One region of the Paenibacillus sp. S29 genome, then DNA from elsewhere that is predicted to be linked to it. Evidence: predicted binding sites of a transcription regulator. Region 1 holds the regulator's gene; each other region holds the start of a gene.

Evidence for each region. The regulator Rex, encoded in region 1, represses fermentation and respiration genes when NADH is low (regulators of the CRP and FNR family bind a similar motif). The targets are predictions, from matches to a motif close to TTGTGAAATATTTCACAA.
Region 2: a site for Rex is predicted at 5,088-5,105, ahead of adhE (bifunctional acetaldehyde-CoA/alcohol dehydrogenase). Genes of this name have one in related genera too.
Region 3: a site for Rex is predicted at 3,033-3,050, ahead of ACL9RM_RS16625 (cytochrome ubiquinol oxidase subunit I). Genes of this name have one in related genera too.

Annotation. Positions count from the first base shown of each region.
Region 1 covers NZ_JBMOUI010000002.1:362,745-373,180, forward strand. The annotation lists gene ACL9RM_RS04725 (CCA tRNA nucleotidyltransferase) at 1-70, shown strand, start outside; gene ACL9RM_RS04730 (biotin--[acetyl-CoA-carboxylase] ligase) at 63-1,037, shown strand; gene panB (3-methyl-2-oxobutanoate hydroxymethyltransferase) at 1,383-2,282, shown strand; gene panC (pantoate--beta-alanine ligase) at 2,279-3,217, shown strand; gene panD (aspartate 1-decarboxylase) at 3,210-3,593, shown strand; gene ACL9RM_RS04750 (tetratricopeptide repeat protein) at 3,676-4,308, shown strand; gene dinG (ATP-dependent DNA helicase DinG) at 4,464-7,331, shown strand; gene ACL9RM_RS04760 (redox-sensing transcriptional repressor Rex) at 7,376-8,029, shown strand; gene ACL9RM_RS04765 (amidohydrolase) at 8,016-9,317, shown strand; gene ACL9RM_RS04770 (DUF5590 domain-containing protein) at 9,355-9,879, shown strand; gene ACL9RM_RS04775 (hypothetical protein) at 10,419-10,436, shown strand, end outside.
Region 2 covers NZ_JBMOUI010000002.1:204,502-214,937, forward strand. The annotation lists gene ACL9RM_RS03900 (Gfo/Idh/MocA family protein) at 1-167, shown strand, start outside; gene ACL9RM_RS03905 (sugar phosphate isomerase/epimerase family protein) at 245-1,213, shown strand; gene ACL9RM_RS03910 (ThuA domain-containing protein) at 1,234-1,965, shown strand; gene ACL9RM_RS03915 (winged helix-turn-helix transcriptional regulator) at 2,212-2,556, shown strand; gene ACL9RM_RS03920 (DODA-type extradiol aromatic ring-opening family dioxygenase) at 3,298-4,065, shown strand; gene ACL9RM_RS03925 (Crp/Fnr family transcriptional regulator) at 4,206-4,922, opposite strand; gene adhE (bifunctional acetaldehyde-CoA/alcohol dehydrogenase) at 5,181-7,793, shown strand; gene pflB (formate C-acetyltransferase) at 8,122-10,383, shown strand; gene pflA (pyruvate formate-lyase-activating protein) at 10,435-10,436, shown strand, end outside.
Region 3 covers NZ_JBMOUI010000009.1:95,393-105,828, reverse strand. The annotation lists gene ACL9RM_RS16635 (cache domain-containing sensor histidine kinase) at 1-1,064, shown strand, start outside; gene ACL9RM_RS16630 (response regulator transcription factor) at 1,057-2,715, shown strand; gene ACL9RM_RS16625 (cytochrome ubiquinol oxidase subunit I) at 3,119-4,525, shown strand; gene cydB (cytochrome d ubiquinol oxidase subunit II) at 4,512-5,525, shown strand; gene cydD (thiol reductant ABC exporter subunit CydD) at 5,525-7,285, shown strand; gene cydC (thiol reductant ABC exporter subunit CydC) at 7,266-9,032, shown strand; gene ACL9RM_RS16605 (cupredoxin domain-containing protein) at 9,123-9,539, shown strand; gene ACL9RM_RS16600 (ABC transporter permease) at 9,984-10,436, shown strand, end outside.

The sequences.
Region 1 (10,436 bases):
CTGCGGAGATATTCCGAATGAAACAGAAACATTGCTTCAGGAAGCGAAACGGGTGATGAGTAGTGAATAATCATGAAAGATTGTTAGGCATACTGGAGGAAGGTACATCCGATTACGTATCAGGGGAGGAAATCAGCCGACGCCTCTCGGTTAGCCGAACAGCAGTATGGAAGCAGATCAACAAACTGCGTGAGTTGGGCTACAACATTGATGCCTCCTCGCGTCGGGGCTATCGGTTGATATCCCGACCGGATCGGCTGCAAGTCTCCAAATTGGCCGATATGTTAAATACTCAATCGTTTGGCCAGCGTATCGTTGTACTGGATTCGACGGTTTCCACTCAGCAAGATGCCATGCGCTTGGCAGAAGAGGGCGCGCCAGAGGGGACAGTAGTGCTTGCAGAGGAACAAACGGCAGGTCGGGGACGTTTGGGACGGAAGTGGTATTCCCCTCGTGGCAAAGGAGTCTGGATGAGCATTGTGTTGCGTCCTACCCAGCCCTTGGCTTTTACCCCCCAGCTAACGCTACTTACAGGTGTAGCAGTGTGCAGGGCCATTCGTCGGCTGACGGGTGTGGAGGCTGGTATCAAATGGCCAAACGATCTGCTGATTCATGGTCGCAAAGTATCCGGTATTCTGCTGGAATCTGCAACAGAGGATCAACGGGTTCGATACTGTATTGCAGGGATTGGCATTGATGTGAATTTAAATAAAGAAGATTACCCGGAAGAGTTATCGCAGGTGGGAACGTCCTTGAAAATAGAAGCAGGGCGTGAAATTGACCGTACTGTGCTGATCGCCTCAGTGCTGGAAGAGATGGAACAGCTAAGTAAGTTGTATGCCGAGCAGGGGTTTCAGCCTATAGCCATGCTGTGGGAGGCTTTGTCCGTGACTATGAACCGTAGCATACGGGCACATACCGGACAAGGGGTAACTGTAGAAGGCACAGCTGTTGGCTTGGACCCTTCCGGGGCACTCGTAGTAGAAACGGATCAGGGAGAGCGAATTCAGGTCATTTCAGGGGATATACAATTGTAGAAGCAACCCTAGCTATGAAAACGACCAAAATCGTTCTATTCCCTGTGCAAAACTTCACGTGAAAAAGCTGATGTTTTTTGTTATACTGTGCAGGAGGCGGCATCGGACGGTCCGAGCTGCACTCCAGGGGCACATGCTCTACTTTAGCAAGTTTGTAAGACCATCATAACTTCATTTGAAGGTTACGTTGGATTCTGCTCTGAGCCGAACAGGACCGAGACAGAAGGGACGATCTCAAAATGAGTGTCTTTTTTGGCTGTTCGGACCTTTTGTTGACGCAGATGTACAGGCGTTCATAAAAGGTTATTTTTTGTGCCAAAAAAAGATGGAAGGGAGCCATTTACAATGGCAGGAAAACAAGCACTGAATATTGTGAAAATGAAAAAAATGAAGCAAGAGGGCATTCCGCTCAGTATGCTGACCGCCTATGATTATCCATCGGCTAAAATAGCCGAGGAGGCAGGAATTGACATGATTCTCGTGGGTGACTCGCTGGGTAACGTAGTTCTTGGTTACGATTCAACCATCCCTGTAACCTTGGATGATATCGTGTACCATTCCCGGGCAGTCGCAAGAGGCGCGGAACATACATTTATCGTAGCGGACATGCCTTTTATGACATATCACAGCAGCGTTTCAGAAAGTCTTCAGGGCATCCGCCGTCTGATGCAGGAAGGACATGTGCATGCTGTTAAATTGGAGGGCGGAGCTGAAATTGCTGATGTTGTAAAAGCAACTGTTCAGGCAGGTGTGCCTGTATTGGGACATATCGGGCTTACTCCGCAATCGGTTAATCAAATTGGCGGCTATCGCATTCAAGGCAAGGACGAAGCGGACGCACGCCGGTTAATGGCGGACGCCAAGGCGCTGGAGCAGGCGGGTGCTTTTGGCGTTGTACTGGAACTGGTAACTGAGGAAGTGGCAGCAGCGATTTCTAAAGAGCTTTCCATTCCAACCATTGGAATTGGTGCTGGACGTGGATGTGACGGTCAGGTACTCGTTTATCACGATCTGATTCAGTACGCATCGCCTTATTTCAGCAAACGCTTTGTTAAAACCTATGCCGATGTAGGCGGCTTGATCCGCAGCAGCATTGAGCAGTATGTGAGTGATGTAAAAGGGCGGGCATTTCCGGCCGCGGAGCATGTGTTCAGCGCGGATGACCGAGTTGTGGAATCCCTGTATGGTAAGGCAAAAGGACAGACACAGGAACAAGCTAAGGAAAAGGTGGAATCACGATCATGATCATCGTAAGAGAAGTGGCTCAGCTGCGCAAGATTATTGCTGAACGTCGGCAGCTTGGGACAAGCGGAACAAAAAAGGTACACGGTTCTACCTCTTTACAGCAACATAAAGTCGGCTTTGTACCAACAATGGGATACCTGCATGAAGGGCATGCGAGCTTGATGCACAAGGCGCGCGAAATGGCGGATACGGTGGTGCTTAGCATTTTCGTAAATCCGATTCAATTTGGACCGAATGAAGATCTAGACAGTTATCCTCGCGATGAAGCTCGTGATTTGGAGGTAGCGCGGCGCGAAGACGTGGATATTGTTTTTTTGCCAACTGTAGCAGAAATGTATCCACAACCAACCCGAACCAAAATTCGTGTATCCGCTTTGACAGATCGTTTGTGCGGTGCTTCCCGTCCCGGCCATTTTGATGGTGTGACCACGGTGGTAGCCAAGCTTTTTAACATGATAGGTCCTGATTTGGCTTTCTTTGGAATGAAGGACGCGCAGCAGGTTGCTGTGCTCCAGCAGATGGTGACTGATCTCAATATGAACGTGACTATCGTACCTTGTCCCATCGTCAGAGAGGCGGATGGTTTGGCCCTCAGCTCCCGTAATGTGTATTTAAGTGCAGAACAGCGCGAGCAGGCGTTGGTGCTGTCTCAGTCACTGCGTAAGGTGCAAGAAGTGAGCGAAGATATAGTAACAAACACAATTACGATTCGTCAGCTACATCAAATGGTGGAGTCCACCATTACTTCCTCTCCTTTAGCAGACATTGATTACATTGAAATATTAACTTTTCCCGGTCTGGAGCCCCTTCTTCCCGAGCAGCGGCTATGTGATGTTCAGGAAGACGTCATCGTAGCGCTGGCTGTGAAATTTGGCAATACCAGACTGATTGACAATATAAGAATACAGAAGGCGGAGGTGCTTTCCCATGTTTAGAACCATGATGAAATCCAAAATTCACCGCGCTACGGTTACGGAAGCTAACCTGAACTATGTGGGGAGTATCACTATAGATGAAGATCTCATGGAGACATCGGATTTGTTGGAGAATGAAAAGGTTCAAATTGTAAACAATAACAATGGAGCTCGACTGGAAACCTATGTTATCCCCGGACCGCGTGGGAGCGGCGTAATCTGTCTCAATGGTGCGGCAGCCCGTTTGGTGCAGCCTGGTGATACAGTCATTATTATTTCCTATGCTTCCATGTCGAATGAAGAGGCCAAAACATACAAACCAACAGTGGTATTTGTTGATGAACATAATAAACCAGCCCAAACGATGAACAAAGAAGTACACGCGACGATCATGTAATGAATGGGAGTGCGGATGAAACCCGTCTTTTAAGCGAAAAATGTGAGTGTATTAATCCATCTTTCATAAGGGCGGGATGCACATGTTCCAGCATGTATTCGCAGAAATGAACAGCATGTTAGATGATATCGTGAAGCATTACCCATCAGCCCAGGGCTCCCGCAGGCAGGAGCTGCTACAGCACTGGAGTCTGCTGCGGAGAATGAGTGACGGAATTATGGATGAGTGGCTGGCCTTTGAGGAAAAAATGGTTTGCCTGCGTGCGGCTGGGTTTTCCGCGGAGACCGATATGTCTGACACGGAGCTGCCTGAAAAAGAGCTGCCAGCTTTTAATCGGGGGCAAGGGTATTATCGATTACTCATGTACCCTGAGGCGATCCAACAATTTGAGCAGGTACTACAGCATTTTCCGAACAGCTGGCAGAGTCGCATGTATATGGGAATGGCCTATTTTCAACTAGATGATCCAGCAGAGGCTGTATGCCATTTTCAGAAGGTGCTGGACCTGACTGAGCAGGCAGGACTGAAGGCGGTCATCTATAATGCGCTAGGCTGTCTGTTGGCAAAGCAGGCTGACGTAGAGGAGGCGCAAAAATGTTTTGCTCTCGCACATCAGTTCGATCCTGCGTTACCCGAGCCGCTGCACAATATGGAAGCCTGTCTGTCCGGTACCGAAAAGCTTCGATACGACAGCTCCATGATGACCTGGATGTAGTTGTCAGACACCGAGCAAGACGATGCATGCCCACCTCTCAGGCGGCGTGTGCATCGTCTTTTTTGGCTGTCTTAATTTCCAAACAGGCGATCTTCTGCTATGCTAATATACAGAGTTATTATTTTTGTAAGTGTCATAAGAAAGGATTAGCCCGAATGAAATTTGCGGTATTGGATTTTGAAACGACAGGCACCCAGTCCGCGGATGACATCATTCAAGTCGGACTTGCAATTATAGATCATGATAACAGCATTTCCCGTGTTTACGGCTCTTATGTAAACCCTGGCAGATCTATTCCCCCTTTTATCACCGGATTGACCGGAATTACAGACGATGACGTCAAGGATGCTCCTGCACTTGAAGAAATGATGATGGAGCTCGTGCCTATGCTGGACGATGTTGTACTGGTCGGTCATAATGTGGCGTTTGATTTTAATTTTTTGCAAAACGCTCTGGATCGGTGCGGTTATTTGCCGTTTAGCGGAAGAATCTTGGATACAATGGATTTTCTGAAAATTATGTTTCCATCGCTATCTTCGTATCAGTTGGGTTTTGTGTCTTCTGAGTTTGGGCTGGCGCATGATCGCCCTCACCAAGCAGACAGCGACGCGTTGGCTACGGCTGAGGTGTTTTTAAAGTGTCTGGGTGAGCTTCAAGCATTACCTTTGATAACGATACAGCGGCTTAGCGATTTGTTTGCAGAGGAAGACAGTGACCTTGGATGGTTTCTTGATGGGGTGCGTGAAGAGAAAGAGCTTGATCCTATTCAGGATCTGGAGGGACATCAGTTTTTTCGTCAGCTTGCGCTAAAAGTGGAAGATTGGACGGAGCTAGCTGCTCCGCGTAGAGAAGATGACCCGAATCCACTGTCAGGTGTTTCCTTTGAGGAGTACATGGATGATGTGCGGGACAATTTGCGTTCATCCTTGAGCCAATATGAGGAGCGCGAGGCGCAGATACAGATGATTGAGGGTGTAAATCAGGCACTGAGTGAAGACAAGCACCTACTGATCGAAGCAGGTACAGGAACAGGGAAGTCCCTCGGCTATTTGCTCCCATCGCTGTATCACAGTGTGAAAAAAGGACAGAGAGTTATGGTAAGTACACATACGATCAACCTGCAGGAGCAATTACGCGAGCGCGACATTCCGATGCTGACCAAGGTGATTCCGTTTCCGTTCCGGGCTGCTATTTTCAAGGGTCGGGGACATTATTTGTGTCTGCGTAAGTTTGAACATAAAATAAACAGAAGAGACTTCGCGACACCGAAGGAAGATTTAATTACAGCTGCTCAGATGATCGTCTGGTTGACACTAACAGAAACCGGTGATGATGAAGAACTGAATCTGAGCAACCGTGGTGGAGATTTCTGGGAAACGGTGGCGAGTGATTCAGAGTCCTGTCTTGGTCGTTCTTGCCCATGGTTCCGCAAATGCTATTATCATCGTGCACGCCATGAAGCAGGGATAGCGGATGTTGTTATTACGAATCACTCTAAGTTGTTTACAGACGTCAAAGCTAGTCACCAGTTGTTGCCGAGCTATGAACATCTGGTGATTGATGAAGCCCATCACCTGGAGGAAGTAGCTGGTAAGCACCTAGGTATGCATATGAAATATTTCACACTCGTGCATACACTGACGCGACTGTTCAAAGACAGCAAGAATGGACAACTGCCTTCACTTCGTCAACAGTTGGCGAAATCGGGGCACGAGAAGTCGACGGATTGGGCCTCAACCATCGATCAGATGTATCCGCTCGTGTTAGAGGTTAAGGAAACTTGGGACCTGCTAAGCGACAAGCTGTTTGGCATGTTGCCAGAACGAAGCGATGCGACACCGGGTGAAACAGGACAGTTTTCTTCCCGTCTCAAACCTTCAGCCAAGCCTGCAAAGTGGGATCAGGCGGGGGCTTTGGAAAATCAGCTATATGTAACGATGAGTGAAATTTTGCGCAAGGGCGACAAGCTGATGCTGGACGTCAAGGAAGAACATGACGATTATGCGGCGGATAGCCTTATTACAGATATCACGGGTCTGCTCAAGGATCTGGCGGGGATTCGAGAAAATTTGCGCTTTTTTATGCGACTCGATGATGAAACAACCGTATACTGGCTCGAAGCGAGTGGGCAATTCCGCAGTAAATCATTACAATTTTATGCGGTGCCCGTCGATGTGAGCCGCCAGTTGAAAGAAATGTTTTTTGACAAAAAAAGAAGCATTATTCTGACGTCTGCTACCTTATCGGTAGATAAGTCGTTTCAGTACATGATCGATCAGCTCGGCTTGCAGGAAGCCGCAGATCAAGAGCGGCTGATGACTTCGCAGCTCCCGTCACCCTTTAATTACAGGGATCAGGTGTTGCTGGTCATTCCACGGGATTTCCCAAGCGTGAAGGGCAGTGTAGGAGATGCACACTTTGTAGATATGCTCGTTAGCTCTCTAGGAGCGACTGCTCAGGCGACGCGGGGGAGAATGCTCGTTCTGTTTACTTCCTATCGGATGCTCCGGCAAGTGTATGAGCCGCTTAAAGAGGCCTTAGCATCCAGCGAAATTACTGTGCTGGGACAAGGTGTGGACAGTGGGAGTCGCAGCAAGTTAACCCGCCGTTTTCAGGAAGCCAAAGCTTCTGTATTGCTGGGAACCAGCAGCTTCTGGGAAGGCGTCGATATTCCGGGGAAGGCTCTGACTTGTCTGGCCATTGTTCGCTTGCCATTTCAACCGCCGAATCACCCGTTGCTGGAGGCAAAAAGCGAGCTGCTCCAGCAGCAGAAGAAGAATCCATTTATGAAGCTGTCTGTACCACAAGCGGTCATTCGCTTCAAACAGGGATTTGGTCGGTTGGTTCGTACAGCGAGCGACCACGGGGTCGTTATCGTTTACGATACGCGTGTGATCGAATCCTATTACGGAAAGCACTTTTTGTACTCGTTACCGGGACCAAAAATGGAGCATATGCCATCGGAGCAAATGGTGCCCCGCATCGCCGAATGGCTCCAATCCGCCCCGGAGACCGAGGCATAACGGACGGACACTAAGTATGTTCGTTACAATTAGGGGGAGCAAGTATGAAATCAGATAAAATTTCAGAGGCTGTCGTACGGAGGTTACCCGTATATTTACGTTATCTGAATGCACTTCACAAACGGGAGGTGGCTACGGTCTCTTCTCAAGAGTTGGGACAGAGGCTAGATTTGAACCCGGCCCAAATCCGTAAAGATCTCGCCTATTTTGGAGATTTTGGTCGGAAGGGTATCGGTTATGATGTTTCTTATCTAATTGAGAAAATACGCCATATCCTGAAAATCGATCAGCAAATTAATGTAGTATTGGTCGGAGCAGGTAATCTGGGGCAAGCCCTTTCGAATTATAACGCTTATTTAAAAGACAATATGAAGATTGTAGCGGTATTTGATGCGTTTCCGGATAAGGTAGGGACCAAGATCAATACATTGGTCGTGCAACCGATGGATGAACTGGAAGCGACTGTGAGAGAAAAAAACATTCGAATCGGGATTATTACCGTACCTGATTTTGAAGCACAGCACGTGGCTGACAGGCTTATTGAGAGCGGAATTGGAGCGATCCTGAACTTTGCACCGACTACTCTCAAGGCACCGGCCAACATTCGGATTCATGCCACAGACTTTACAACTGATTTGCTTAGCCTCGCTTATTATTTGGAGGACGGAAAGGAAGAAACACAATATGACAGTGAATAAATGGATGATTAAAAACGGCTCTTTTGCCGTAAATGGACCAGAAGCTGGGGTAATCCATGGTTTTATGATTGTGGAAGATAGCCGCATTACTTACATTGGCGAGACTTTGCCTTCGGGTGAGGAAGAGACGGAAGCGATCGATGGTAAGGGGCTTTTATTTTTACCTGGTCTGATTAATACTCATGGTCATGCGGCGATGTCTCTGCTGCGTGGGCATGGAGATGACTTGGCACTTCAAGTATGGCTTCAGGAAAAAATGTGGCCTATGGAAGCCAAGTTTACATCTACGGACGTGTACTGGGGTACGTCGTTGTCTGTGCTGGAAATGCTGAAAGGTGGAACAACGACCTTCCTGGACATGTACGATCATATGGATGAGGTGGCTCGTGTGGCTGAAGAGTCAGGTATTCGTGCAAGTCTGATGCGTGGAGCAATTGGACTATGTTCGGAGGAAGAACAGCGAATCAAGCTGGCTGAGGCCGTAACTTTTGCGCGTAACTGGCATGGTAAAGCAGACGGGCGTATTACAACGATGATGTCACCGCATGCGCCATACACCTGTCCACCTGCGTTTATTGAAAAATTCGTACAAGCTGCGCATGATCTGGATTTGCCGCTGCATACGCACATGTCTGAGACGATCGCCGAAGTGGAGCAAAACGTACGTGACTACGGTTTGCGTCCAGTTGCACACTTGGATAAGTTTGGCTTTTTCTCCCGTCCTTCGCTTGTTGCCCATGGCGTTCATTTGAATGACGAAGAAATAGCTTTACTGGCTGAACGTGGTGTAGCGGTTTCGCACAACCCAGGTAGCAACTTGAAGCTGGCAAGTGGTGTGGCAAGAGTGCCTGAATTGCTGCGTGCAGGGGTTACCGTTTCTCTCGGAACGGATGGTCCTGCCAGTAATAATAACCTGGATATGTTCGAGGAAATGCGTCTGGCAGCACTTATTCACAAGGGTGTATCTGGTGACCCTACGGCAGTTCCTGCGAGTGAAGCGCTGCGTCTGGCAACAGAATACGGTGCAAAGTCAATTGGTTTAAAAGAAGTAGGAGCGTTGGCAGCAGGCAACAAGGCTGACTTTATCGCGCTGGATCTGAATCAGGCACATTTCTTGCCGCGTACAGATCTTATTTCCCATGCGGTATACTCAGCAAGCGCCAAAGACGTGGTTCACGTATGGGTAGACGGTCGTCAGGTTGTGAAAAACGGCGAATGCCTGACTATGGACGAGGAACGCATCAAACATGAGGCACAAGCCGCCTTTGAAGGGCTGCTGTCGCGCTAATTCAGGTGTCACATCCCCTTAGAGAGGAAGCACGGGTTTGAAAAATAAGAAAAAGTGGATAGCGGTCGCCATTTTGGCCGTAATACTGATCCTGGTCAGCATTTTCTGGTATTATTCCTATGTTACTCAAGACCAGGTGGCTGAGAAAAATGCCGCTATCATTAAGGCCAAGCAATCAGGTGGTCTGGTTAGCACGACTCAAACATGGAAGTCTGTGTGGGATCAGGTATATTGGGTGGTTCAAGGGAAAAATGCACAGAATGAAAATATAATGGTGTGGGTTCCTTTTCAAAAAGTGGAAGGACAACCTAACGTACCTGCCGCAGATAATAGCGGTGTTCACACCGAACTGCTGAAGAATGGAGTCGATGAGCAAAAAATGACGGCAATAATTCAGCAGCAGCTTCCAGGTGTAAAAATTGTAAGGCTTCAGCCGAGTGTGTTCAATGGCGAATATGTGTGGCAGTTGTTTTACGATGATGGAAGTCATCATTACTACAGCTTTTATCGTTTCTCAGATGGGGTAGCGACGGGTGTAAAATATACTTTGCCCAATAACTAGCTGGTTGAGGATTAGCAGATGTGGAATGAATGACTAGTAAATAATTGAAAGCTTAAGAAAAAGACGTAAATGCGATGAAATTCGTATTTACGTCTTTTAGTCTTGCTATGCCGTATAATGGGCTGAAAACCAGTGAAGCATCTTTACCTATCCATCTTCTCTCCTAGGGCAAATTCATCTTTATGGCGGACAGTACGGAGTGGAGGATTTGAATCTGGAGAAGCGGAGCGTTCGCCTTGCCGCCGGATTTTCTCCGTAAGAATATAATCGAGAAAAATCGGGTGGCAACAGCGATCGTAAGATCAAATCCTACGCTCAGCGTCTCGCCTCCACCTTAACCAAAGATTTTGCCTCATCACAACTCCTCCACACATTGCCTTCGATATTAGATATACGTTATGATATACTATATTTTATAAGTGATAGACAAAAATGATAGAAAAAAGAATTGCTGATCGCTGTAAGATCATGCAATTTGGTTGTTTGTTGACATTCGTCCCGTTTCTTCTGTGTTTTACATTTTGAGAGGAGGATGTTGTTTGAAATTGCGTGCAGTT
Region 2 (10,436 bases), 160 kb from region 1:
CTGGAGAAACGGAAAATGAAGCAGACCGCGAAGCCCGTCTGTGGATCGAATCTATTCTGGACGACAAAGAACCTCTTGTGAAGCCGGAACAGGCACTGGTTGTTACTGAAATTTTGGAAGCTATCTATGAATCGGCTCGTACGGGAAAAGCTGTCTATTTTGACTAAGCCCGTAATTATCCCGAATGGACCATCATTATAATGAAAGCAGCTTTTTTCACATATGATACAGGGAGGGATTTCTTTTGAAACTTGGAGTATTTATGGTGTTGTTTGGCGGACGTTCGCTGGAGGAGGCGCTGGATTATGTGGCTTCTCAAGGATTGGATGCTGTAGAAATCGGTACAGGTGGCAACCCTGGGGATAAGCATTGTAAGCCGGATGAGTTGCTGGAGAATGATACAGCGCTCAAAAATTTCAAAAAGGCAGTAGAGTCCCGCGGACTGACGATTAGTGCGCTTAGCTGTCACGGCAATCCTCTCCATCCGCAAAAGCATTTGGCCCAGGCTGATCATGATACGTTTCTTAAAACCGTTCGATTGGCAGAAAAGCTGGAAGTTCCAGTTGTGAACACTTTCTCTGGCTGTCCGGGTGATCATGAGGATGCGAAATATCCAAACTGGCCTGTAGCTCCGTGGCCTAATGATTTTCAGGAAGTGTTGAAGTGGCAATGGGAGAATAAAATTATTCCTTACTGGACCGAGACGGGGAAATTTGCAGCAGATCATCATGTTAAAATTGGGCTGGAGCTACACGGGGGCTTCTCCGTTCATACACCAGCGACCTTGCTTCGTTTGCGTGAAGCTGCGGGAGAGGTTATTGGTGCTAATCTGGATCCGAGCCATATGTGGTGGCAGGGAATTGACCCAGTGCAGGCGGTTCAAATTTTGGGCCGAGAGGGAGCCATTCACCATTTTCATGCCAAGGATACGACGATTGATCCGATCAATGTAAATAAATATGGACTTACCGATATGCAGGAATATACGAAAATGCTAGATCGTGCTTGGCAGTTCCGAACTGTGGGCTATGGGCATGATGTAAAAACCTGGGCAGATATTATCAGTGCCCTGCGTCTGGTGGGATACGATTATGTAGTGAGTATTGAGCATGAAGATGGTCTGATGTCCGTGGAGGAAGGCTTTACTAAGGCCGTCCACAATCTTCGCCAGGTACTGATTGAAGAACCGCTGAGCGAGATGTGGTGGGTCTAACCTAATAGGGGGAAATGTTGATGATTAACGTCACCATTTGGAATGAATTTTTGAACGAAAAGTTGAATGATGAAGCCAAACAGATATATCCTGATGGGATACACAAAGCGTTGGCTGACGGCCTGGCAGGAGAGGGATTTGCCATTCGAACAGCTACTCTGCGTGATGATGCCGAGCATGGTTTGGGAGAAGATATTCTGAATTCCACAGATGTGCTGCTGTGGTGGGGGCATAAAGCCCACGATCAGGTGAGCGATGAAGTTACGGCGCGTGTTGTCGAGCGAGTGCAGGAAGGAATGGGCTTGATCGTGCTGCACTCAGGCCATTTTTCCAAGCCATTCAAAGCCCTAATGGGCACTAGCTGTGACCTGAAATGGAGGGTGGCAGGTGAACAGGAGATTATTTGGTCGGTGAATCCGTCACATCCCATTGCAGAAGGCATAGATGCCAAAATTTTGTTGAAGCAGGAAGAGATGTATGGCGAGTTCTTTGATATACCTACGCCGGATGAACTGGTATTTGTTAGTAACTTTGAAGGCGGCGAAGTATTTAGAACCGGATGTACCTTCCGCCGAGGTAGCGGTAAGATATTCTATTTCCGCCCAGGTCATGAGACCTATCCGACTTATTACCAGCCTGATATTTTGAAAGTTATCGCCAACAGCATTCGTTGGACTTCTCCGACAAGTATTAACAAACCAATATATGGTAGAAGTGAACCTGTAAGGCCTCTCGGTGGAGTGTTGGTATAATGACAATCATCACATATGGATGAGCTGTATAATGAACAGATTGATAGGCGGAACCTCTTGGGATTCCGCCTTTTTGTATTTAACGATTTAGACATATACCTGCTGTGTTGGTTTGTTGTATAATCAGTTTTGGTCATGGCAACTTTATCGGCGCAGGTATTTAATTTAAGAAGAAAGTGTTTTCTTTCGGGATAAAGTATGCTAAAATGATATATACTAACAAAAGGAAAGCTTTATCAAACCGAAATGCAAAAGAAGGTGAAAAATTTGGAGAGTCAACCGCAATGTGCAAAAATGTGTCCGCGTTTTGAAACCGCCTTTTCATGTTTGGGCAAGCGTTGGAATGGATTAATTATTCAATCCATGATGAGCGGTCCTAAGCGGTTTAAGGATATTTCCAATCTGATTCCCACAATGAGTGACAAAATGTTATCAGAACGGATGAAAGATTTAGAAAATGAAGGAATTCTTACACGTCATGTATATCCGGAAACTCCTGTCCGCATTGAATACGAGCTAACAACCAAAGGCCGTGCACTTCAGCCGGTTATGGAACAGATTCAATTTTGGGCTGAGGAATGGATTAGATGAGCACCAAACTAAATAAGCGTTTCTCATAGCAAAACAGCCTTTTCCTAGGAAAAAGGCTGTTTTTTTATTTTGTGTATAGGACTACTTATCCATATCACAGAAATGATGTGCATAGGTAGCACGGCTTAATAGCCTTTGACGCGCCCTGCAACTGAGAATAATGCTGCTGTTGCACGGCGGGGCACACGGGTTTGAATATCCAGCGCGGCCGAACGGAATGTACCCAGACAGGAATGGCAAAGTCTTCCTGCATAAATAGGGGAACGGCAGGACTCACAAGGATAATCAAGCTGACTGTATGTGGAGGGAAACTTGCCTGCTCTTACCCAGTCTATGAGTAATTCTATAGGTGTGCCGGTTACATCACTGAGTTGGCGGGTATGAGTAGAAGGATGCTTCCATAGATAGTTAGAACAGCGGTCTAAGAATATATTTTCTTCCTGAATACAAGTACTACACAGGTTTCTAAGGTTCTGACGAAAAACGGAACCACATTTTGGGCAATTAGAAGTATGTATCTCCATAGAAACCAGTCCTTTGTATCGGAGTATAGTGAAATTTTAAAATTTATTAGTTACATATTACTATGACCTTATACCTATATCAATCTTTATTTATGGAATCACTGATCTAAGTGTATGTTGGAGTCTGTGTTGACATAACTCTGTTACTTATGTACTATAACTTACATAAAGTTACTTAATGAATAAAATAAATTATTGATGACAAGGGAATATTTATATGATGCCATCTTTATTTTTGGCCCACGGCTCACCGATGCTTGCTATTGAACAGACGGACTATACTTCATTTTTAGAGCAACTGGGGAAAAGCATTCGTCCTAAAGCGGTTGTTATCTTTACTGCTCATTGGGAAGCGCAAACGTTGACGATCAGTTCGATGGATGACGTGTACGATACCATTTATGATTTTGGTGGTTTCCCACCGGAACTGTACGCGGTGAAATATCCAGCACATGGCTCTGTCGAACTGGCCAATAAGCTGAAAAAATTATATGAACAAAAGGGTATTGACGTACAAACTGATCGGGTGAGGGGACTGGATCATGGATCCTGGACATTGTTGCATCGTATGTATCCTGAGGCAGACATTCCGGTAGTTCAGATCTCTGTAAATCCATATCTCTCGCCCAAAGCACAATATGTCATTGGTGAAGTGCTACGTGGACTGGGAGAACAGGATATTCTGGTCATTGGCAGTGGCGTGACTGTTCATAATCTGCGTATCGTCAAATGGGGGGAAACGAAAACAGAACCTTGGGCTATAGATTTTGATAATTGGATTATTGAAAAAGTGCAAAGTAGAGATATAGAGGCTTTGGATCACTATAAAAGCAAAGCACCGTATGCTCGTCAGGCTGTACCAAGAGCAGAGCACTTTGTACCGTTGTTTATTGCGATGGGGAGTGGAAATCCTGCAAACAAAGCCAAGGTCATCCATAGAAGCTATGAGATGGGGAATTTAAGTTATCTATGCTTACAGTTTTAAAAGTGTGTTGCCAGAAGAAGGACTATTGTTAAAATGCTTAGCTACTGCTTCTGTATAAGTAGGGGAGTGGAAATAAATTAGGGAGTGTTATTTAAGCTATAATGGCTTATAACACTCCCTTTTACATAAATAACGATTTATTATATCCGGCAAATCTCACGAGGGCACAATTCACAATGACACACGCCTTGCAGCATTTCCAAATCCTTGACAACAATCATGCCGTTATCGTATTCTACTGCATTTTTCTTACGTAGATCACTAAGCATCCGGTTTACGCTTTCCCGAGTCGCACCGATCATATTAGATAAGTCAGTATGAGTAATTTTCTTATGAATCAGGATATGTTCGCCGTGAGGCTCACCATAGGTATTGCATAAACGGATGAGTGTTGAACATAAAGCACCTGGCTTGCCGTACATCATCAAATCGCGGAACTTAGTCTGAGTAATACGGTGATGCGAACCCATCCATTTCATAAAGTCAATCGCAAAATCACAATGCTGGCAAATAAGCAGTTCCAAATCTGTATGATCGATTACGCCAATATCACTGTCTTCCAGAACCTCAGCAGAAAAGGAATGCTTAGTACCGAAAAATGGATCAGCTTGACCAACAAGATCGCCGCTTTGATACATATATAGAATAAGTTCCTTACCTTCATCCGTTGTTTTGGTTACTTTCACGCGTCCGCGCTTAATATAAAACAGCTTATCCGCTGTATCTCCTTCCCAGAACAGATGCGAGCTTTCAGGCATAACTCGATCTTTCATCATCACTTGCAACCGGTTGAAGCTGGCCTCCGAGAAGCAACAGGTGTTGCCGCGGGCTTCCATTACATTTGTAGGGTTTCTCATCGTCCATTTCCCCTTTGTATCCTATGTTTTTTATCTGCAACTTGATCAATTCAAATTCATTATATACCTGCGCAATGCGTTTTTGGGGCAAGAAGAGGGGGTAAAAGTGGCAGAATTCCAAACTTTGTGATTTAATTCACTTCATAAAATAAAATTTTAAATAGATTGTGAAAAAAATCACAATATATCTTGAAAAGCTGTGTTACGATCAGTGCGTGAACAAGAGATAGTACACGAGATAACAGGAGGATGAGGGAAATGGCTGTTAAAAACGAGGTTATCCAAAAAGAGCAAAGCGCAGAGCAGTATATTCAAACGCTGATTGACCGGGGGAACCGGGCACAGCAAGCTTTCATGAGTATGAATCAGGAACAGATTGACGAAATCGTACAAGCTATGGCACTCGCAGGGATGGATAAACACATGTACCTGGCGAAGATGGCTGTTGAAGAAACAGGACGCGGTGTGTACGAGGACAAAATCACCAAAAACATGTTTGCAACAGAATATGTCTATCATAGTATCAAAAATGAAAAAACCGTCGGTGTCATTGAGGACAATGATTTTGACAGTTTTCAAAAGATAGCAGAGCCAGTCGGCATTATCATGGGGATCACTCCAGTGACAAACCCGACTTCGACTACGATGTTCAAAGCGCTGATTGCCATTAAAACACGTAACCCAATCATTTTCGGTTTCCATCCATCTGCTCAATCGTGTAGTGCGGAAGCAGCCCGCGTCTTGCTCGAAGCAGCTGTTAAACATGGTGCTCCAGCTGATTGTATTCAATGGATTGAAGCACCTTCGATGGATAAGACCAATGTACTGATGAACCACCCTGATGTGGCGCTGATTCTGGCAACTGGTGGATCAGGCATGGTTAAGGCGGCATATAGCTGCGGTAAACCTGCTCTGGGTGTAGGCCCAGGTAACGTGCCTTGCTTTATTGAAAAAACAGCAGACATCAAGCAGGCTGTGAACGATCTCATCCTCTCTAAATCTTTCGACAACGGTATGATTTGTGCTTCCGAGCAAGCGGTTATTATTGAAGAGCCAATCTTCGAACAAGTGAAAAAATTGATGATCGCTAACGGCTGCTATTTTGTAAATAAAGAAGAAGCAGCTAAGCTCACTCAAGGAGCTATGAATGTCGAGAAATGTGCAGTGAACCCAGCAATCGTGGGGCAGTCTGCTGTGAAAATTGCTGAAATGAGTGGTATCACAGTACCAGCAGGAACTAAAATTTTGGTCGCTGAGATTGAAGGGGTAGGAACAAAATTCCCATTGTCTGCGGAAAAATTGAGTCCTGTATTGGCTTGCTATAAAGTAAAAAATGCAGAACAAGGTATTCAACGCGCTGCTGAAGTCGTGGAATTCGGCGGCATGGGTCACTCGTCCGCTATTCATTCGAACAATGAGGACGTTATCGCTCGCTTCGCAAACCGTCTGCAAACAGGACGTATCATTGTAAATGCACCTTCCACACATGGTGCGATTGGTGACATTTACAACACCAACCTTCCTTCGTTGACACTCGGTTGCGGTTCGTACGGTCGTAACTCGACTTCGTCGAACGTATCGGCAGTCAATCTGATTAATGTGAAAAGGGTGGCGAAACGGACGGTGAATATGCAATGGTTCAAAGTACCTTCCAAAATCTATTTTGAGAAAAACTCGACACAGTATCTTGCTAAAATGCCTGATATCACACGCGTAGCCATTATCACGGACCCTATGATGGTACAACTGGGATATGTAGATCGTGTTATTCATTATCTGCATCAACGCCAAACACCAGTAGCTATCGAAGTGTTCTCTGAAGTAGAGCCAGATCCATCGACAGTTACGGTAGAACGTGGTACTGAAATGATGAGACGTTTCCAACCGGATTGCATCATCGCACTGGGCGGCGGTTCGCCAATGGATGCGGCTAAAGGCATGTGGATGTTCTATGAATATCCAGATACTGATTTCAATAACTTAAAACAAAAATTCATGGATATCCGTAAACGGATTTACAAGTACCCACGTTTGGGTCAAAAAGCACAATTTGTAGCTATCCCTACAACCTCGGGTACAGGTTCCGAAGTTACATCGTTCGCAGTAATTACGGACAAAAACCTGGGCGACACGAAGTACCCACTGGCTGACTATGAGTTGACTCCTGATGTGGCAATTATTGACCCAGTGTTTGTATATTCGCTACCTAAAACAGCTGTAGCGGACACAGGTATGGATGTTCTGACACATGCTATCGAGGCTTACGTGTCCGTAATGGCTAATGACTACACAGATGGTCTGGCAATTAAAGCCATTCAATTGGTATTCCAATACCTAGAACAATCGGCTCTGACTGGTGATAAGCTGGCTCGTGAAAAAATGCATAATGCTTCTACACTTGCTGGTATGGCATTTGCTAATGCATTCTTGGGCATTAACCACAGTCTTGCACATAAATGGGGTGGACAATACCATACAGCGCATGGCCGCACGAATGCCATTTTATTGCCGCACGTCATTCGCTATAATGCGAAAAAACCGACAAAATTTGCTTCGTTCCCTAAATATTCGCACTTTGTTGCGGATGAGCGTTATGCAGAAATCGCGCGCATACTGGGACTGCCTGCACGCACCACCGAAGAAGGGGTTAACAGCTTGATCGAAGCGATCCGTAAAATTAACAAAACACTTGGTATCGAGGAATCGTTCCAACAAATCGGTTTCGATGCGAAGGATTTCGAATCACGTGTAGACTATCTGGCTGACCGCGCATTTGAAGATCAATGTACAACTGCGAATCCGAAGTTGCCACTGGTTACTGAGTTGGCTGATGTCTATCGCAATGCCTTCTACGGACGTTTTGACCAATAATATAATAGGTACGAAGAGGCTTGTGAAAAAGCATTTTCTCGTTCAATACCGATGCAGGCTCTCTATATAGAGGGCCTGTTGGTTTGGGAAGGGAGGTGAACGGCAAGGCTAAGGATATAGGCGTGAAGCTAGGGAAAATAAAGTGATAAAAATCACTCATATTGTGATTTTTGTCACATACTACACTCTATCATTATTCTACAATAAGGGTGTAAGAAAGGTCCCGACACTGAGCGTAAGGCATCGGTGAAAAGGCCGGGCTCAAGAAATAGCTTTATCGTGAAAAAAATCACAAGTCCGGAAGACCAAACAATTTGGAGGGATTTACATGTCGGTGATTGAGAGAGAATTACAAGAGCAACAATCTGGCTGGAGAGGTTTTAAAAAAGGCAAATGGACTAAAGAAGTCAACGTCAACGATTTTATTGAAACTAATATCTTACCTTATGTTGGCAATGAAGAATTTTTGGTTGGTCCTACCGCCAACACAACTGCATTGTGGGATATTGTATCCGATCTTACTAAAAAAGAGTTGGCAAACGGCGGCGTGCTTGATGTAGACGTGAATACGCCATCCACTATTATTTCACATAAACCGGGTTATCTAGACCGGGATAAAGAGCAAATTGTCGGTGTACAAACAGATGCTCCATTCAAACGCTCTTTGCAGCCGTTTGGTGGAATTCGGATGATGATCGACGCTTGTAAAGCCTATGGTTTTGAAGTACCAGAAAGTATTATTGATATCTTCACTCATATTCGTAAAACTCACAACCAAGGTGTATTTGACGCTTATACAGATGAAATGAGAGCAGCCCGTAAAGCTGGTATCATTACTGGTCTGCCAGATGCATACGGTCGTGGTCGTATTATCGGTGACTATCGTCGTGTAGCTTTGTATGGTGTAGCCTTCTTGATCCAAGATAAAAAGCTGCAACTGAAAAGCCTTGAAGTTGATTCCATGGAAGAAGACGTAATTCGTCTTCGTGAGGAAATTTCCGAACAAATTCGTGCTTTGAATGAACTGAAACAAATGGCTGCTGAGCACGGTTTTGATATTTCCAAACCTGCTAACAATGCGAAAGAAGCTTTCCAATGGGTATATTTTGGATATCTTGCAGCAATCAAAGAACAAAATGGTGCAGCAATGTCCTTAGGACGTGTATCTTCCTTCCTTGATATTTACTCTCAACGTGATATGGAAGAGGGTACAATGACAGAAGAACAAGCTCAAGAACTGGTCGATCATTTTGTTATGAAATTGCGTATTGTTAAGTTCTTGCGCACACCTGACTATAATGAACTGTTCAGTGGAGATCCAACTTGGGTTACTGAGTCCATTGGTGGTATGTCCGTAACTGGAGAAACTCGGGTAACTAAAAACAGCTTCCGTTTCCTGCACACCCTCTACAATCTGGGACCTGCACCGGAGCCGAACCTGACTGTACTGTGGTCGGAAAAATTGCCTGAAGGCTTCAAAAAGTATTGTGCGAAAGTTTCTATTGAAACTAGCTCCATTCAGTACGAAAATGACGATCTGATGCGTCCAATTTATGGAGACGATTATGGTATTGCTTGTTGTGTATCGGCAATGAAAATCGGTAAGCAAATGCAATTCTTTGGTGCTCGTGCCAACTTGGCTAAAGCTCTGCTGTATGCAATTAACGGTGGTAAAGATGAAAAATCTGGCGTTCAAGTAGGGCCTGAATTCCCAGCCATTACAGGTGAAGTTCTGGATTATGAAGAAGTGTTGAGCCGCTTCAAACCTATGATGGAATGGTTGGCAAAACTGTACATGAACACTTTGAATGTTATTCACTACATGCATGATAAATATAGCTACGAACGCATTGAAATGGCGTTGCATGATCGTGATATTCTCCGTACCATGGCTTGTGGTATTGCGGGTCTGTCAGTTGCTACCGACTCCTTGAGTGCCATTAAATTTGCAAAAGTTAAACCAATCCGTAACGAAAAAGGGATTGCCGTTGACTTTGAAATCGAAGGCGAATATCCTTGCTATGGTAACAACGATGACCGTGTAGATAACATCGCTGTGGAACTGGTAGAAAGCTTCATGAGCATGATTCGCAAGCATAAAGCTTATCGTAATGCGGTTCCTACTCAATCTGTACTGACTATTACTTCCAACGTGGTGTACGGTAAGAAAACAGGTACAACACCAGATGGACGTAAAGCAGGCGAACCGTTTGCACCAGGGGCAAACCCAATGCACGGCCGTGATAAAAAAGGTGCTTTGGCATCTCTGAGTTCCGTAGCCAAATTGCCTTATGAACACAGTCTGGATGGTATCTCGAACACCTTCTCCATCGTGCCTAAAGCACTGGGTAAAGAAGAAGAAACACGCAAAACAAACCTTGTTTCGATGATGGATGGCTACTTTGGAAGCCACGCACATCATCTGAATGTCAATGTGTTTGCTCGCGAACAACTGTTGGATGCAATGGAGCACCCAGAAAACTATCCACAGCTTACGATTCGTGTTTCCGGTTATGCCGTTAACTTTATCAAGCTGACTCGTGAACAACAATTGGACGTTATTAACCGTACTTTCCACGGTACAATGTAAATAAGTATTACAATGACGCACGCATAGCGGATGCGGGAAGGATGATGCAACAT
Region 3 (10,436 bases), on a different contig from region 1:
AACGTGCGGGTAAGGGAATATATGAAGCGAAAATCAACGGAGTGCCCTCCAACATCATCGTGGATGAGCTGCTGCCCGCCTCCAGTGTGAGCGGATTTACGATTATTTCAGTGTTTTCGACGGAGCATATTGTACAGGGAGCCAACCGAATCAGCCTGATTGGTGCTTTATGTGTTCTTGCAGTGCTGGTTATGGCACTGATTCTAATCACCATCATTTCTTGGCTGATTACCAAACGACTACAGCGGTTGAGCTATGAGCTGGGTAAGGTAGCCGCGGGCGATTTTCATGTGGTATCGAGTGTGGAGGGAAAGGACGAGATCGGGGATTTATCCCGCCGTTTCAACTATATGGTGAGTAGTATTCGCCAACTCATGGCGCAGGTCTATGAGACGAGTGAGCACAACAACAGGCTGGAATTGGCACAAAAGGATATCAAGCTAAAAATGATGGCCAGCCAGATTAATCCGCACTTTCTGTTTAATGCGTTAGAGTCCATTCGAATGAAAGCACATCTGAATGGGGAAGCGGAAATTGCAACGACGGTGCGTTTGCTTGGCAGGCTGATGCGCCGGAATCTGGAGATTGGCAGTGGTAAAACGACGGTACTACAGGAGCTGGATATGGTGCGATCCTATTTGCAAATTCAGCAGTTCAGATTTGGAAATCGTTTGATCTATGAAGTGAATTTGGAAGAAAGCGCGACGGACATGTCGATTCCTCCCTTAATCATACAACCGCTGGTGGAAAATGCAGTCATTCATGGCCTGGAAAATAAGGAAGAGCCAGTTACCGTGAAGGTAGATATTACAATAGAACAAAGAGAGTTGAAAATTAAAGTAGAAGATGACGGGATCGGCATGGAAGCTGGGCAACTGACCCGTCTGCTAGATCGGATCAGGGGGGCGGATGAGCCGGAAGGGAGCAGTATTGGCCTGCGTAATGTACATCAACGTCTGACATTGATGTACGGCGAACGTTATGGACTGCATATTGAAAGCGCATTACAAGTAGGAACAACCGTATACTTTTCCATACCAAGGGAGGAAGAGTCAAATGTATAAAGCAATGATTGTAGATGATGAGCCTGCGATTCGTGAAGGATTGTCCTCTATTATTGACTGGGGGAATTGTGGCTTCCGTATTGTCGATACGGCAGGGAACGGACGCGAGGCTCTGGATAAGTTCGGAGAGCATCGGCCGGAGCTGGTCATTGTAGATATTCGTATGCCCGGGATGAGTGGACTGGAGGTCATACGAAGCATACGTGAAAAGAACGGAGAGCCGTTTCATTTTCTCATATTAAGCGGATATGCAGACTTTGATTATGCACGGCAAGCCATGGGCTTCGGGGTAGATGGCTATCTACTGAAGCCAGTTGATGAGGAAGAAATGACGACAGAGTTGAAACGGGTATGGCAAAACATTGAGGACGAGAAAGAAGACGGCAAATGGGGAAGTACGCCTTCCCATGAGCGTAATTGGATCGAAGCATTATTGTTTCCGGTTCATCGAGAGCATGCTCGTAATGCCGTAGAAAGCAGCGATTCTCTGCACAAAGCATCCGAGCAAGCTGAACATCAAAGCGGTACCGGAAAACATGGACAACAGCCCGCGTTACCAGCGTTGGACTGGAGTAGCTATCAGGTTATTCTGCTGGATTTACGTATTTCTGACTGGGATCGGCAAGCTCGGCAGTCGGCAGCAAAGCAACGGCTAACGGAATTGTGCCATGAGCAGGGCAGAGGTATCGTGTTTGAGGCTGGAATATATATGGGTCTTTTGCTTCCCGCCACGTTAAAAACGGAGAAAGATGCTGTTCAGTTACTGGCTACTTGGCGACAGGAGCTAAAGCCGTGGGCAACGGAAATTTATGTGGCTGCCGGTGATCCTGTATCCATTCTTAACGAAATTCCCAGATCTTTTGAGCAGGCACTACGATTGTTAGAACGTACGTTTTTGTTCCGGGCAGAAAGAGTCATGCTTTCCGGAGACCTGCACGAATTGGAGACAGTTGAGACTGAAATGAGTGGAGCGTCTGATCGTGCTACAAATGATCCCCTACGTTATGCAGAAAAGCTGTACTATGCGCTAGATATGGCTAATAGTGAAGCTGCAACCCGTGTCATTAAGGAAATGGAAGACCAATTTCCACGGATTTATCGCTCAGAATCTGCAATCAAGGCGGCGTTCGCCCAAACATTCACACTGGCGTTGAACAAGTATGCAGCCGGACAGGATCACAGCAGAACCGTGCTGGAGGAGCACTCCAGCTTTATAACCGATGTATATGCTTATTCCACATTGGGCGAGCTGGTGGATCACTCGCTGGAGCATGTGTTGCAATGGATTGGCCAGACAGAATCTGGTGGCAAGGGCATCATCATGAAACAAATGATTGACTTTATACATAGTCATTATGATGAAAATTTGCGACTGGAGTTACTGGCAGATATGTTCAATTACAATAGTGGCTATTTGGGCAAACTGTTCAAAAGTCATACTGGCGAGGCCTTTAATGCCTACCTGGATAAGGTGAGGATTGAGCGAGCAAGGGAATTGCTTGCACAAGGAATTAAGGTACACCAGGTGGCGGAACGCGTGGGATATGCGAATGCAGATTATTTTCATAGTAAATTTAAAAAGTATGCTGGAATGTCACCTTCCTCCTACCGTAATCGGGTTCAAAAGAACGGAGGAACAGATGGCGGTTGATAGATTCCTAGGTTTAACGCTATGAAGTCTCTCTTGCAGATGTCGGAGGTATAACCTTCGAACGAAGAGAGACTCTTTTTTTATGGTGAAAAAATGGATAGATCAATCGAAAATGTCACATTTGTTATGGAGTTTAGGGCGTTTTCATCAAATCGCCACCATTATGACACAGCTTTGACACGATGTTCACATTTTCGATTCTATTTCATTTAAATTTATTCTATATAATGGGGATAAATCTGAAGCCGGATCATGACAACCATGGTGAAGGTATGGAGTGAGTCATTTTCTAAAAAGTGACCGCTGCATATGTAAGAATGTGAATACTATCACAAATGGAGAAGACTTCAGATTATAAATACTATAAATCATTGTTAAGAGAAGTGCAGGGGGGAGCAACATCATGGACGTATTGGATTTGGCACGGTTGCAGTTTGCAACCACAACGATTCTTCACTTTGTTTATGTGCCGATCTCTATTGGATTGTCGTTATTAGTGGCAATTATGGAGACGATGTATGTTATCAAGAAAAATGACTTGTACAAAAAAATGGCGCAATTCTGGGGAACGTTTCTGCTGATTAACTTTGCACTGGGCGTCGTCACCGGGATTTTGCAAGAATTCCAGTTCGGGATGAACTGGTCGGACTTTTCCCGTTTTGTCGGTGATGTATTCGGTACGCCGCTGGCGATTGAAGCATTGCTTGCATTTTTCCTGGAATCGACGTTTATCGGATTATGGGTATTCGGTTGGGAAAGATTGTCCAAAACGGTCCATTTAATCTGTATGTGGTTGGTATCAATCGGTACGATGTTATCGGCATTGTGGATTCTAGCTGCTAATTCATTCATGCAGCGTCCCGTAGGATATGAGATTCAAAATGGACGTGCAGAAATGAAAGATTTTGCCGCTCTGCTAACGAACGAACAACTGCTATGGGAATTTCCGCATACGCTGTTTGCTGCTTTTGCGACAGGAGCATTTCTGATCGCGGGTATCAGTGCATGGAAGCTGATGCAAAAAAAGAATATGGACTTTTTTAAACCTTCTTTCAAATTGAGCATTATTGTTGCCTTAATCAGCGCCATAGCTATCCCTTTGTTTGGTCATGGTCAGGCTCAATATTTAGTGAAAACACAACCGATGAAGATGGCTGCCAGTGAGGGCTTATGGGAGAACAGCGGTGACCCCGCTCCTTGGACAGTTATCGCATGGATTGATCCTGGAAAAAAGGAAAATACCTTTGAGATTAAAGTTCCTTTTGCTTTGAGTTTTCTATCCTATAGTAAATTTACCGGCTCTGTGCCTGGTATGAATGAGCTTCAGGCAGAATATGAGAAAACCTATGGTCCGGGAGATTATATCCCGCCAGTAAGAACCACGTTCTGGAGCTTCCGCATTATGATTGCGGCGGGATGTGGCATGATTGCACTCGCTTTATACGGAGCTTACCTGACGTTCCGTAAAAAGTTGGAAGGTTCACATCGCTGGTTCTTCCGTCTTATGATATGGGGGATATCCCTTCCATTCATTGGGAATACTTCAGGTTGGATCATGACTGAAATAGGTCGCCAACCGTGGACTGTATTTGGTCTGCTTCAAACGAAAGATTCTGTTTCGCCTACTGTTGTGGCTGGAGAAGTGTTGTTCTCGTTCATCTCATTTACCACATTGTATTTAATTTTAACAGGTGTGCTGGCGTTTTTGTTTTACCGTACGGCTCGCAAAGGTCCAGATATTGAGCCGTATCAACAAACGGTAATTCATGATCCTTTTGCTCAAGGGGGTGACACCATTGTCGCTAAATGATTTATGGTTCCTATTGATTGCTGTGCTGTTTACTGGCTTCTTTTTTCTGGAAGGCTTTGATTTTGGCGTAGGAATGGCCACAGGATTGGTGCCGCGTAATGACCAACAAAAACGTTTGATGATCAATACGATTGGTCCATTCTGGGATGCCAACGAAGTGTGGCTGATTACAGCAGCAGGTGCGATGTTTGCCGCATTCCCGCATTTTTATGCAACCATGTTCAGCGGATATTATCTGGTATTTGTCTTTATTTTGCTAGGTTTGATCTTGCGTGGAGTTTCTTTTGAGTTCCGCGGCAAGGCTGAAGGGAAATGGTGGACAGGAACGTGGGATGCCTGCATTCTGATTGGCAGCTTTCTACCGCCGATGCTGTTCGGTATGGCTTTTGCGGCTTTGGTGAAAGGTGTACCTATTCAGCAAAACATGGATTTGAAAGCTGGATTTTCCGATGTATTCAATGGATACACCGTATGGATTGGACTGACAGTGGTCGGAATGTGTCTAATGCACGGACTGACGTTTATTTCCCTGCGGACGATTGGAGAAGTACGGGATCGCGCGCGTGTGATTGCGTCCAAGTTTCTTCCGGTATTGGGCATTTTACTCGCGGGCATGGTGGTATGGACTTATTTTGCAACGGATTTATTTGCACGTCGCGGTCCCTTTATGTATGCTGCGGTTGCGGTGGGAATTGTCGCCTATGTGCTGACATGGTACTTCCTGAAGCAGCGCCGTGAAGGATGGGCCTTCGGGATGACAGGTGCAGTGATTTTACTGACCTTCGTATCGTTATTCGTCGGTTTGTTCCCAAGATTTATGGTGAGCTCGATTAACAGTGCTTTTGATTTAACGATTTATAATGCAAGCTCCAGTCATTACACACTGAAAGCCATGACGATTGTTGCAGCAACGCTTTTACCCTTTGTGTTGGCTTATCAGGCATGGAGCTATTTTGTTTTCCATAAGCGTCTCAGTGAGAAGGATCATTTGGAATACTAATGGATAAGGCATGGTTTGAATTAAAGGGCATTCGGCCAGTGATGCTGCTACTGGCTGCCCTTTCCCTGCTCCAGGGGGCCGCAGTGATTGCACAAGCAGTCTTCTTGGCAAAGGCTATTACGATTTTATTTGATAAAAATCCGCTGCTGATGGCTTGGCCTTCGCTGGCGTTGTTTTTCGCAGCTTTTGCAACGAGGCATACGGCGATCTGGCTGCAACGCCGGACAGCAGGCCGTTTTGCTGAAGCTTCAGGCGCTTCCTTACGGGAGCGTCTGCTTGCACGTTTGTTCGAACGGGGGCCGGGTTTTGCAGCGCGGGAAGGTAGCGGCAAGTTGGTGACGCTAGCGCTGGACGGCATGGATCGTTTTCGCACGTATTTGGAACTGTCCATTCCTCGTATGATTGACATGATGGCTGTAACTATACTTGTGCTTGTGTATGTTTTCACATTGGATGTCATTTCAGGTGTGATTTTGACGACTACGATGCCAATCCTGGTAGGCTTTTTTATTTTGCTTGGCTTGGCGGCGCGGAAGCAGGCAGACAAGCAGTGGCGTTCCTATCGTCTGTTATCTCACCATTTCACGGATTCGCTGCGTGGACTTCAGACACTAAGGTTTTTGGGTCGTAGCCAAGAGCATGGGGAAACGGTTGGGAAGGTCAGCGACCAATACCGCACGACAACGATGCGCACGCTGCGGGTAGCGTTTCTTTCCTCATTTGCCCTTGATTTTTTTAGTATGCTATCGGTCGCTTTTGTCGCGGTAGGCTTGGGGTTGCGCCTGATTAGTGGCTCGGTGGGTTTGGAGGCAGCGCTGGCGGTGCTTATTTTGGCGCCAGAATATTTTATGCCTATACGCCAGTTGGGATCAGACTATCATGCTTCACTGGATGGTAAGGAGGCTTGGGGAGCAATGCGCTCCATTCTCAGTACAGAGGATGATGCGACTAAGCCGAATAAACAGGCAGCTAACGATAAAGGATTGGACATCACGGGACAGGACATTCTTGAGCTGTCTGACGTGTGCCTCCTGAATGAAGACGGTTCGGCCCGGCTTGAACATGTGTCTGCACATGTTGAACCGCACATGAACATGATCGGCATCGTGGGAGCTAGCGGTGCAGGTAAAACGACGCTGCTTAGTCTGCTTGGCGGCTTTGCTGATCCGACTTCAGGCGAGCTACTCCTGAATGGATGCGGATTGGCTGGGGAAGCCAAAACTGAATGGCAACGGCATATTGCGTATATTCCACAGCATCCATACCTGTTTAGCGCATCTTTGGCAGATAATATTCGCTTTTATGAACCGGAGGCATCCAACCAGCAGGTAGAGTGGGCGATTGACGCGGTTGGACTGCGTGAACTGGTAGACGGTCTTCCGGGTGGAATGAATGAGCCCATTGGTGAAGCGGGTAGGACACTGAGCGGAGGGCAGGCGCAGCGGATTGCATTGGCGCGGGCATTGCTCAGTAACCGTCCGGTCATTTTATTGGATGAGCCTACGGCGCATCTGGATATTGAGACAGAGTGGGAGCTAAAACAGACGATTTTATCGGTTTTGAAACACAAAAGAGTGTTTCTTGCCACCCACCGGCTACATTGGATGCCAGATATGGACTGTGTCTGGATGATGAATCAAGGTCGTCTGGAAGAAGTAGGTTCCCATCAACAATTGATTGCCCGTAAGGGGGCATATTACCGATTGCTGACGGGGATGTCGGAAGGAGGGAACGGACGATATGAGAGTAACGGACAATAGCAGACAAGGCTGGTTTGTGACGTATCTGAGACAATATTTTTGGGCCTTTCTGGTAGCTGCTCTTTTGGGTGCATTGGCCATTGGATGTGCGGGCGCGTTGCTCTTTACGTCCGGTCATCTGATTACCCGTTCGGCCTTAAAACCGGAAAATATATTAATGGTGTACGTTCCAATTGTGCTTGTGCGAACATTTGGCTTTAGTAAAGCGGTTATTCAGTACCTGGAGCGCTTGGTAGGACATGATGCCGCACTGCGCCTTGTGTCCCGTATGCGGGTACGCTTATATCGGGCAGTGGAACCGCAGGCGCTGATGATTCGCAGCAAATTCCGTACAGGGGACCTCTTGGGACTGCTGGCAGAGGATATTGAGCAGCTTCAAAACATCTATTTGAAGCTAGTTTTGCCTGCGCTATCGGCTTTGCTAATTTATGCAGCAGGCATCTGGGCGCTTGGACGGATGGACGGAACCTTTGCCTTGCTCATGGCACTATATGGTGGATTTTTGCTTTTTATTGCCCCAGCTATCTCACTATGGACCTCACTCGCCAAACGGCGAGTGTTTAAGCAGGAACGGAGTAAAGCCTATCAGGAGCTAACGGATGCTCTGTTCGGCATGAGTGATCTGGTGCTGAGCGGACGGACTGGGCATTTCCTGAGCACCTTTACACAACGGCACAATAGGGCTGCCGTAATGGAAAATTCACTTCGCCGGAGCGAGTGGCGTTCTCATTGGATCGCACAATGCGTTGTAGGTGGCGGGGTTGTGATTATGACTATGTGGGCCGGAGGACTGGTAGCACAGAATCGTATAGAAGCCACATGGCTGGCATCCTTTGCCCTTGTGGCTTTTCCATTGCTGGATGCCTTCGTTCGCGCTGGAGAAGCGGTGGTTCATGCGCCGGAGTATCAGGATTCACTTCGACGATTAAAGGATTCGGAGAAAGACACACCTACACCTGGAGCAGGTGGAACAGCAGACACTCTAGAGGAACAGGCTACCGCTATGCGATTGGGCCACGGAGGAGACCTGCTGCTGAACAACGTAAGCTACCGCTATGCGGCAACGCAGGAATGGAACGTGCGTAATATCTCCCTGCACGTACCGCAGGGGGGCAAGGTTGCATTGCTTGGCCGCAGTGGTGCGGGCAAGTCCACGCTACTGAACCTGATTCAGGGAGCATTGCAGCCTGATGAAGGTAGCGTCACTGTCGCAGGGATTCCCGTATACACAGGTGGAGCATACTCCAGTCTATTTGCAGTGCTAAACCAACAGCCGTATTTATTCGATACAACGGTAGCGAACAATATTCGGCTGGGACGACCCGATGCTACGCTGGATGAGGTTCGTGCAGTAACAGAGCAGGTAGGGCTTGGAGCCCTGATTGATTCTTTGCCGGAGGGCTACGATACCCGAATGCAGGAGACAGGTCTTCGTTTTTCCGGTGGAGAAAAACAGCGAATTGCACTGGCGCGGATTTTGCTGCAAAATCACCCGATTGTTTTACTGGATGAGCCGACAGTGGGGCTTGACCCGCTGACAGAGCATGAGCTCATGCAGACGATGTTTCGAGTGCTGGAGGGTAAAACGCTCATCTGGATCACGCATCATCTGACGGGGATGGAGCATATGGACGAGGTGATCTTTATGGAAAAAGGGGTCATTTCCATGCGAGGAAGCCATGAACAGCTGTGGCAGGAGCAGTCCCGATACCGCAGCCTGTATGAGCTGGATCATCCGAGCCTGTGAAATGAGGTATTTAAAATTTTGATTAACTTTTATATACTGGTTAGAGTTGATGCGTCACGTGTAGACACTCAACTGGAGGGGCTGATATGAATGAAAGCACTTATCTCTAAGCATTGGCATTTGATGCTGATTGGTTTTGTAGCCCTGAGTATGGGCGGGTTTGTCTTGTTTTATTTTCAAGGGAGCGTGTCGTCGTTTCCGGCCAGTCAACCTAAACAAGCTCAGGAAGAGCCCGACAAGATCAAATATGAGATTGTTACAGTGGGTGTAAAAGGGGACGGTTTCTATCCTAAAAATATTGAAGTGAAAGCTGGCGTTCCAACCAAAATCAATTTCAAGAAAATGACATCCTTTACTTGCATTGATGAAGTGCAGTCGTTGAAGATCGGAATGGACGTTTACCTGGATCACGAAAATAATTATTTTACCGTCAAGGACTTGAAGCCGGGGGTATATGAGTATAATTGTGGCATGTACATGTACTTTGGGACGATCACGGTAAAATAAATCAAAATAGCTTTCTAGCACATTGATGCTAGAAAGCTATTTTTTTCCTTTAATCAATTAGGTTAATTGCGACAGTCTGTATATACCATCATCCACCTGTGGTGCAATATGCATTATCCTTTACCACTGATCAGCTTACATTGCTGATCTTTTGTTTTTTACAAGACTTCTCTCAGAAAATTTACATAAGAACGGAGCAGGCGGAATGGTGCTGGACAAGCGAAGCGGTCGCCTTTGTCCCCGGATTTCTACCTTTGGTTGCTTATTCAAGAAATCCGGGGACAACAGCGAGGGAAGCACCATCCGCATGCGTAGTGGTACGAATGTAATTTTTTTCATCCCATATATCTAATTTTGAACTGATTTTTCTCCTAATTCGTCGGGTACCCGCTTTCAAGCCAGCAAAGTATGATAATAGTATCTAGAGATGAGGAGGAGCTTGTTATGGGATCTTCAACTGAAACCGCTTCCAGTAATGGAGCTGTGATTCCTGAATCCAACCGGGGAAGACCGCGCAAGGCTCGCGGCCCGAAGCCTGAACGTGGTAGAAAAGGCTTGTGGGACAGTGTGAAGCAGCAAAAGTATCTTTATTTTATGTCTATTCCTTTCGTCATATGGGTGTTTGTTTTCAGCTATCTTCCACTCTGGGGCTGGACGATGGCGTTTCAAAATTATAAGCCAGCCAAATCTTTTTCGGACCAGAAATGGGTAGGGCTGAATAACTTTATTGAGCTATTTCAGGATGAACGATTTTATCTGGTATTACGCAATACGCTAGCGATGAGCCTGATGGGGATTATATTTGGTTTTGTCGTACCGATCTTCTTTGCAATTCTGTTAAATGAGCTGCGCGCTATGCTGTTCAAACGGTTTGTGCAGACAATATCCTACCTCCCG